2 regions of the Streptomyces sp. MST-110588 genome follow, and region 2 is predicted to be linked to the other one. Evidence: riboswitches for the same ligand, from Rfam matches in the RefSeq annotation. Region 2 holds a riboswitch; the other holds the start of a gene.
The links. A riboswitch is a leader RNA that binds a small molecule or an ion and turns the genes downstream of it on or off. The one in region 2 is predicted to bind cobalamin.
Positions count from the first base shown of each region.

Region 1 (4,500 bases), 2.0 Mb from region 2:
TACATCCCGATCAAGCTCGGCGGCTTCGACCAGATCTTCCACGCGGCGGGCAAAGCCTTCGAACAGACCAGCCCGGCCACCGGGAAACCGCGCGGCGAGCTGGTCAGCGGCCCCAACGCGCAGTGGGCGTACGCGACATTGGCCCTCGGCTCGGCCCTGGCACTGTTCATGTACCCCCACTCCATCACCGCCACCCTTTCCTCCCGCAGCCGCGAGGTCATCCGCCGCAACACCACCATCCTGCCGCTGTACTCCCTGATGCTGGGCCTGCTGGCACTGCTCGGCTTCATGGCCATCGCGGCCGGGATCAAGGTCACCAACGGCCAGTTGGCGATCCCGCAGCTCTTCGAGTCGATGTTCCCCGACTGGTTCGCGGGCGTGGCGTTCGCCGCGATCGGCATCGGCGCGCTGGTCCCCGCGGCCATCATGTCGATCGCCGCCGCCAACCTCTTCACCCGCAACATCTACAAGGACTTCCTCAAGCCGGGCGCCACCCCCGCCCAGGAGCACAAGGTCGCCAAACTCGTCTCGCTGCTGGTGAAGGTCGGCGCGCTGGTCTTCGTCCTGACCATGGACAAGACGGTCGCGATCAACTTCCAGTTGCTCGGCGGCATCTGGATCCTGCAGACCATGCCCGCGCTGGTCGGCGGCCTGTTCACCCGCTGGTTCCACCGCTGGGCCCTGCTGGCCGGCTGGGCGGCCGGCATGGTGTACGGCACGGCCGCGGCGTACGGGGTGGCCAGCCCCACCCAGAAGCACTTCGGCGGCTCCAGCACCGAGATCCCCGGGACCGGCGAGATCGGCTACATCGGCCTGACGGCCTTCGTCCTGAACGTCGTGGTGACCGTGGTCCTCACCCTCGTCCTGCGCGCCCTGAAGGCCCCGGCCGGCACCGACGAGACGCGCCCGGAGGACTACACCGCCGACGCGGGCGACCCCGGCGTCCAGGTCGACCTCCCGCCGGCCACAGCGGGAGTCCCGGCGGGCCACTGACCCGCGACCGCACCCGAACGGGCCGCCGCACCCAAGAGGTACGGCGGCCCGCCCCTGTGGACCAGGTGTCCCGCTACCGCCGCGCTCGTTCCACGGTTTCCGGATCACCGAGTGGGGCCCCGATGGCCGACGGAAGGCATCCGGAGCCAATACCGTCTCCCGGGTCACGGTCAACGCGCGCGAGGGCCGCCGCGTCCGCAATACGCCCGCTGCATCAGGCGCGGCCACATCGCCGCTCCGGCGCAACTGTGGGAATACCGCACCAAGACAGCAGGAAGTTCCCGGGAGAACGACACAAGATATGGGGCTGCGTGCGGGGCGCGGCACAAGATGTATGCTCGTGCTCGCTGTCGTCGCAGGGGAATCCGGTGCGAATCCGGAACTGTCCCGCAACGGTGTACGAGTGCGTATTTAAGCACCCGCGAGTCCGAGGACCTGTACGACGGTACGCCCGCGCCACCACCGGCGCGGCCGTTGACGTCCGGGCCTCGTGGGTTGGGCCGGTGGACGCTGCGCGGTGTGCCCGCGCCCCGGCACGTCCGGGAGCGCCGCCACGCCCGTACGCGCCCCGCGCCCCCTCCCTCAAGGCCCCCGCCGAGTGAGGGAGAGCAGCACGTGACCATCGCGCCAACGGAGCCCGCTTCAGCCGCCGAGGTCGACCGGCCCGCGAAGGCCACGGACGCCGCGCCCGGCCCCCAGGGACCGCAGGACGCCCGGACGGCCGGCGACGGGCCCGGCGCCGCGCTGCTGCGTACCCTCACCGACCTCACCGCCGACCTGACCGCCACCGACCCCGGAAAGGTCGCCGCCGCCGCGCTGCGGGGCCGCCACGCCGGCTCCGACGAGGCCGAGCTGAGGTCGCTGGCCATGGAGGCGGCGGCCGGCCTGATCGGTGACGAGCCGCAGTACTCCAAGCTCGCCGCCCGGCTGCTGACCCTGGCCATCGCGGAGGAGGCGGCCGAGGAGGGGGCGGTCGCCTTCTCCGCCTCCGTCGCCACCGGCCACCGCGAGGGCCTGATCGGCGACGAGACGGCCGCGTTCGTACGGACCCACGCGGCCCGACTGGACGCGCTGGTCGAGCAGGCGCTGGCGGACGGCGCGGACGACCGCTTCGGCTACTTCGGGCTGCGCACCCTGTACTCGCGCTACCTGCTGCGCCACCCGATCTCCCGCCGGGTCATCGAGACCCCGCAGCACTTCCTGCTGCGGGTGGCCTGCGGCCTGGCCGAGGACGACAGCGAGCGGGCGCTGGCGGACGTCGCCGAGCTGTACCGCCTGACCAGCACGCTGTCCTACCTGCCGTCCTCCCCCACGCTGTTCAACTCCGGCACCCGGCACCCGCAGATGTCCTCCTGCTATCTGCTGGACTCCCCGCTGGACGAGCTGGACTCGATCTACGACCGCTACCACCAGGTCGCCCGGCTCTCCAAGCACGCCGGCGGCATCGGCCTGTCCTACTCCCGGGTGCGCGCCCGCGGTTCGCTGATCCGCGGCACCAACGGGCACTCCAACGGCATCGTGCCGTTCCTGCGCACCCTGGACGCCTCGGTCGCGGCCGTCAACCAGGGCGGCCGGCGCAAGGGCGCGGCCTGCGTCTACCTGGAGACCTGGCACGCCGACATCGAGGAGTTCCTCGAACTGCGCGACAACACGGGCGAGGAGGCCCGGCGCACCCACAACCTGAACATCGCGCACTGGATCCCGGACGAGTTCATGCGCCGGGTGGAGGCCGACGCCGACTGGTCGCTGTTCTCCCCCGTCGACACCCCGGAGCTGGTGGACCTGTGGGGCGAGGAGTTCGACGCCGCGTACCGCAGGGCCGAGGCCGAGGGCAAGGCCGTCAAGCAGGTCCCGGCCCGGGTCCTGTACGCCCGGATGATGCGCACCCTGGCGCAGACCGGCAACGGCTGGATGACGTTCAAGGACGCCGCCAACCGCACCGCCAACCAGACCGCCGAGCCCGGCCGGGTCGTGCACTCCTCCAACCTGTGCACCGAGATCCTTGAGGTCACCGACGACGGCGAGACGGCCGTGTGCAACCTCGGCTCGGTCAACCTGGCCGCCCACCTGGGCGACAACGGCGAGATGGACTGGGAGCGGCTGGACGCCACCGTCCGTACGGCCGTCACCTTCCTCGACCGTGTCGTGGACATCAACTTCTACCCGACCGAGCAGGCCGGCGCCTCCAACTCCCGCTGGCGCCCGGTGGGTCTGGGCCTGATGGGCCTCCAGGACGTCTTCTTCCGGCTGCGGCTGCGCTTCGACTCCCCCGAGGCCAAGGAGCTGTCCACCCGTATCTCCGAGCGCATCATGCTCGCCGCGTACGAGGCGTCCGCCGACCTCGCCGAGCGGCACGGCCCGCACCCGGCCTGGTCCGCGACCCGTACGGCCCGCGGCGTGCTGCACCCCGACCACTACCCGAACGCCGAGCCGCGCTGGGCGGACCGCTGGGACGCGCTGCGGACCCGTATCGCGGCGACCGGGATGCGCAACTCGCTGCTGCTGGCGATCGCGCCGACCGCCACCATCGCCTCCATCGCCGGCGTGTACGAGTGCATCGAGCCGCAGGTCTCCAACCTGTTCAAGCGCGAGACGCTGAGCGGCGAGTTCCTCCAGGTCAACGCCTACCTGATCGAGGAGCTGAAGGCGCTGGGGATGTGGGACGCCCGCACCCGTGACGCGCTGCGTGAGGGCAACGGCTCGGTGCAGGACCTGGAGTGGATTCCCGAGGAGATCCGCGCCCTGTACCGCACGGCCTGGGAGATCCCGCAGCGCGCGCTGATCGACATGGCGGCGGCCCGTACGCCCTACCTCGACCAGAGCCAGTCGCTGAACCTCTTCATGGCCTCGCCGACCATCGGCAAGCTCAGCTCGATGTACGCCTACGCCTGGAAGAACGGCATCAAGACCACGTACTACCTGCGCTCGCGCCCGGCGACCCGGATCGCCCAGTCCGCGCGCGGCGCCGACGCGGGTGCGCGCAGTGCTCCCGTACCCGCTCAGGCGGCCGACCCCGAGGCCGTCGCCTGCTCCCTGGAAAACCCCGAGTCCTGCGAGGCGTGCCAGTAACCATGACGACCGCACCCGAAAAGCCCGAAGAGAACGCCGCCTCCCACAAGAGCGCCGCCGCCACCCACACGGCCACCACCGGCGCGAAGAACCTCCTCGACCCGGGCTTCGAGCTGACCCTGCGCCCCATGCGCTACCCCGACTTCTACGACCGCTACCGGGACGCGATCAAGAACACCTGGACCGTGGAGGAGGTCGACCTCCACTCCGACGTCGCCGACCTCGCCAAGCTCTCCCCCGGCGAGCAGCACCTGATCGGCCGGCTGGTGGCGTTCTTCGCCACCGGCGACTCGATCGTGGCCAACAACCTCGTGCTGACCCTGTACAAGCACATCAACTCCCCCGAGGCGCGGCTGTACCTCTCGCGGCAGCTCTTCGAGGAGGCGGTGCACGTCCAGTTCTACCTGACGCTGCTGGACACCTACCTGCCCGATCCGG
Region 1 covers NZ_CP074380.1:2,541,289-2,545,788, forward strand. Annotated here, with positions in the region: gene KGS77_RS11065 (sodium:solute symporter) at 1-993, shown strand, start outside; cobalamin riboswitch at 1,317-1,451, shown strand; gene KGS77_RS11070 (ribonucleoside-diphosphate reductase subunit alpha) at 1,609-4,062, shown strand; gene KGS77_RS11075 (ribonucleotide-diphosphate reductase subunit beta) at 4,065-4,500, shown strand, end outside.
Region 1: it holds a riboswitch for cobalamin, as region 2 does, so the genes downstream of both, KGS77_RS11070 (ribonucleoside-diphosphate reductase subunit alpha) here and KGS77_RS20230 (hypothetical protein) in region 2, are expected to answer to the same signal.

Region 2 (4,500 bases):
GTCACCGCCCACAGGGAGGACCCGGAGACGGAATTCCACATAGCCGAGGACGGCCCCGGGGGCGGTGGGTGCCAGGCGCCGTCGTAAGGGAACGGCCGCCGTGAGGAAATGGCCGCGGTGCGGGAACGGCCGCCGTGCGGGAGGAGGCCGCGATGGGGGAGGAGGGGGACGGGGAGCCGGGCCGGGCTCCGGGCGCGGCGCCGGGGGCGACTCCGCTGCGTACGCTCCTGCTCCAGGCGGGCGCGGCGGTCGGGGCGCAACTGTCACTGCTGGCTGCGCTGTTGTACTACTTCGGGTGGGTGCGCAGTGCGGCGCGGGCCTCCTACTTCGGCTTCGCCGAGAGCCACCTGGCGCCTTCCGCGCAGTGGTACATGCTCAGCAGCGTGCCCGCCCTGTACGAGCCGTTCCTCGTGGCCTCGGGGACGCTGCTGCTGTGGCGGATCGGTGACCCGCTGCTCGTACGGACGCTGACCGCCCGGCCACGCGCCCGGCGGCTGTGCTGCGCCGGGCTGGTGGCGGCCCTGCCCGCCGTCCCCCTGGCGCTGTGGGCGATGACCCGCCTCTCGCCCGGGTGGTGGGAGCTGGCGCTGCCCGCCTCGCTGACCGCCGGGGTGCTGCTGGCGTCCTACGGGTGCGCGCTGTGGTCCCGTACGAGTACCGGGACGGGCGCCGACCCGGCCTGGACGCTGTGGCCCGCGTCGATGGGGCTCTACGCCGTCGGGCTGGTGGTGGTGCTGGTCTTCTGGACGGTGGGCGCCTTCGCCTCCGTCGAGGGCCGTGGCTCGGCGATGCGTATGGCGGCCACGCTCGAACACCACCTCGGCGTAGTCGTCTACAGCGCCCAGGACCTGCGGCTGTCGGCCCCCGGCGTCGATGTCACCTTCTACCCGGACCGGGGCGCGTACCACTACCGCTACCAGGGGCTGAAGTTCTACGCCTACGCCAACGGCAAGCTGTTCCTGCTGCCGCGCGGCTGGACGTACGACCGGCCGCAGACGATCGTCCTGCCGGACCGTGAGGGCCTGCGGGTCGAGTACGTCGGCCCATGAGGCGGTCGGTGCGGGCCCCGGGCAGGCCGAACCCGGCTGCGGCCTGCAAAGGGCGCGCACCTGGGCCCGCGCCTTGGCCTCATGCCTGGGCCCGCGCGGACCATGGCAGCACGCGCATTGGCGTGCCGGGTGATGTCCTGTCGGGTCATGCCGTGCCGGGTCATGCCGTGCCGGGTCATGCCGTGCCGGGTCATGTCGTGTAGCGGTGGCCGGAGTCACAGCGGCGGCTCTGGCCGTAACCGAGCGGCCGGGCTTAGTCTTTGGCGTGTTCCGCCTGTGGGCGGAGTGACAACTTCATGCGTACGCGACTGGGGAAAGCCGGTGGGAATCCGGCGCTGACCTGCAACCGTGTGCGGCGCGATCACCGCGCCGCGAGTCGGACCGCCCGGCGCGCCACGTGAACCGCTTCTCACTGTCATGGTCCGCAGCGTGGAGCCCTGAGCCCTCCGGTTCTTCGGCCCCTGCCGCTTCCTCTCGGAACGCGCGTCAGGGGTTTGTCGCGCGGCAGGGGTGTGTCCAGGGGCCCGGTGCGGCCCCGGAACCGAAGGGCACCCTTGCGATGACCGGTGCGATACGCGCGTTAGCCGCCGCCCTGGCCGTGCTGGCGGCGGCGGTCGGCGCGGGGCTCGCCCTGCCGGGAACGGCCGCCGCGGTGGACACCGGCCGGGGCCGGGCGGGCTTCTGCCCCGGCACCAACGGCGTGACCGTCGTCGTCGACTTCCGCGAACTGGGCGGCAGCGTCATCGTGCGGTGCGCCGTCGGCCGCCAGTCCACCGGGCTCGCCGCCCTCAAGGCCGCCGGCATCCGGGTCACCGGGACCAACCGGTGGGGTGAGGCGTTCATCTGCCGTCTGGAGAACAAGCCGGGGCCGGAGCGCGAAACCTGCATCGACACCCCGCCGACCCGGGCCTATTGGTCGTACTGGCATGCGCCCAACGGCGGCCGGTGGACCTACAGCCAGTACGGCGCCACCTACCGTACGCCGCCCGCGGGCAGCTTCGAGGGCTGGTCGTTCTCCCTGAACCGGGACGAGGGCGGGGCACCCGCGCCCCGTATCGCCCCCAGGCGGCCGGCACCCGCACCGGCGCCGGGGGACGGCGACGGCGGTAGTGGCGGTGGCGGCACCCAGGGTGGCGGCCAAGGCGGAAACAGCGGCAGCAGTGGCGGAAGCGGCGCGAGCGGCGGGAGCGGCGGAGGCAGCGATTCCGGTACGTCGGCGGGCGACGGCTCCCCGGCCGGCGGCACCGGTACGTCGTCCGCGGGCAACGGCGACGACTCGTACGGACGCCGGGAGCCGGGCCGTACGACAGACCCGCGGGAAGACGAAGACATGGACCGGCAGCCCCGGAACGACGAACAGGAGAAGGCGAAGGACAAGGCCGAAAGTAGGGAGCCGGGCGAGGCCCAAGGTGATGGCGGGGGCAACGGCGAGGAGGGTGACGGCAGTTACGCGCCCTCCGCCCCACGGGCCGCGTCCGGTGCGCCGGTCCCCGTGCCGACCGAGGCCCCGGCTGGTACGGCGGCGAGGACCGGCAGACCGCGGACGCCGCCCACGACGGCGGCATCCCCGTCGGGACGGTGATCGGGGCGGGTGTCGCCGCCGCGCTCGCCGTCGCGGCCGGTCTCACCGCCCGGCACCGCCGCACCGGCTCGCCGAGTCGCGCGGGCCGTTCAGGGCGTACCGGCGGCGCCCCATGAGCGTTCCGAGCCCCGTGAGGGGTCCTGTGAGGGGTCCTGCGAAGCGCCCTGTGAGTGCTCTGCGCCCCGTGAGTGCTCTGCCCCGGACCGTGCACCCCGGCGCCTGGTGGCTGTGGGCGCTGGGCATGGCGGTGGCAGCCGGCCGTACGGCCAATCCGGTGCTGCTGGTACTGATCCTCGCGGTGACCGGCTTCGTCGTGGCACAGCGGCGCGGTGACGCGCCCTGGGCCCTGGCCTTCCGTATGTATCTGATACTCGGCGGCTACATCGTCGCGATGCGGGTGCTCTTCCGGATCGTCTTCGGCGGCGGCCAGGGTGACACGGTCCTGTTCACCCTGCCGCAGATTCCGCTGCCCCAATGGGCCGCCGGGATAAGGCTGTTCGGGCCGGTGGCGGCGGAGCAACTGCTGGGCGGTCTGTACGACGGGCTACGGCTGGCGACCGTGGTCGTGTGCGTGGGCGCGGCCAACGCGCTGGCCAATCCCAAGCGGATGCTCAAGGCGCTGCCCGGCGCGCTGTACGAGATCGGCACCTCGGTCGTGGTCACGCTGACGGTGGCGTCCCAGTTGGCCGAGAGCGTGCAACGGGTGCGCCGCGCGCGGATGTTGCGCGGCGGCACGACGTTCGGCGCGGTAGGCGGTACGGCGGGCGGCCCCCGAAAAGGCCGTACGGCGGGCGGCCTCCGCAAAGGCCGTACGGCCCTGCGCTCCCGTACGCCCCGTACTGCTACGCCCCGCACCGCCCGCGCCCGCAGAAGGAACATCGGCGCCCTGCGCGGCATCGTCGTCCCCGTCCTGGAGGACGCCATGAACCGCTCGCTGGCCCTGGCCGCCGCCATGGCCTCGCACGGTTACGGCCGTACGGGCGGCCGGGCCACCCCCCGCGCCCGCCTGCTGACCGGCACCCTGGTCATCGCCGGGCTGCTGGGCGTGTGCGCCGGGCTGTACGGCGCGACGGGCGCAAGCACCCCGCCGTACCTGGGCACGCCCCTGCTCCTGGGCGGACTGTCGCTGGCCGGCTGCGGATTCGTGCTCGGCGGCCGGCGCGTCAGGCGCAGCGTCTACCGCCCCGACCCGTGGCGCGGCGCCGAATGGCTGGTCGCCGCGTCCGGCGTCGTCGCGGCGGCGCTGATGTACGCGGCCTCCCGCACCGACGCCGCCTCCCTGTACCCCCGCTCTCCCCCCTCGCCTGGCCCGAGGTGACGGCGCTGCCCGCCCTGGCCGTACTGACCGGGGTGCTTCCGGCCTGGTTCGCGCCCGCCCCGTGCCCGCGCCGAGGAGGCCGCCGAGTGATCCGCTTCGACCGGGTGACCTTCACCTACGCCGGGGCCGCGCGCCCCGCCCTGCACGAGGTGGGACTGGAGATCGGCGAGGGCGAACTGTGCCTGGTCACCGGCCGTACGGGCGTGGGCAAGTCCACGCTGCTCGGCGCCGTCAACGGCCTGGTGCCGCACTTCACCGGGGGCCACCTCCAGGGCACCGTCACCGTCGACGGCATCAGCACCGCCCACCTCCCGCCGCAGGAGTTCGCGCATCTGGTCGGCGTCGTCGGACAGGACCCGCTCGCCGGCTTCGTGACCGACACGGTCGAGGAAGAAATGGCGTACGGCATGGAGCAACTGGCGCTGCGGCCCGAGGTGATGCGCAAGCGCGTCGAGGAGACCCTCGACCTGCTGGGCATCGCCGAACTGCGGCACCGCGCCCTGCGGACGCTCTCCGGCGGACAGCAGCAGCGCGTCGCGATCGGCTCGGTG
Region 2 covers NZ_CP074380.1:4,586,195-4,590,694, forward strand. Annotated here, with positions in the region: gene KGS77_RS20220 (hypothetical protein) at 1-87, shown strand, start outside; gene KGS77_RS20225 (hypothetical protein) at 153-1,049, shown strand; cobalamin riboswitch at 1,299-1,457, shown strand; gene KGS77_RS20230 (hypothetical protein) at 1,609-2,631, shown strand; gene KGS77_RS20235 (energy-coupling factor transporter transmembrane protein EcfT) at 2,816-3,949, shown strand; gene KGS77_RS20240 (ATP-binding cassette domain-containing protein) at 4,036-4,500, shown strand, end outside.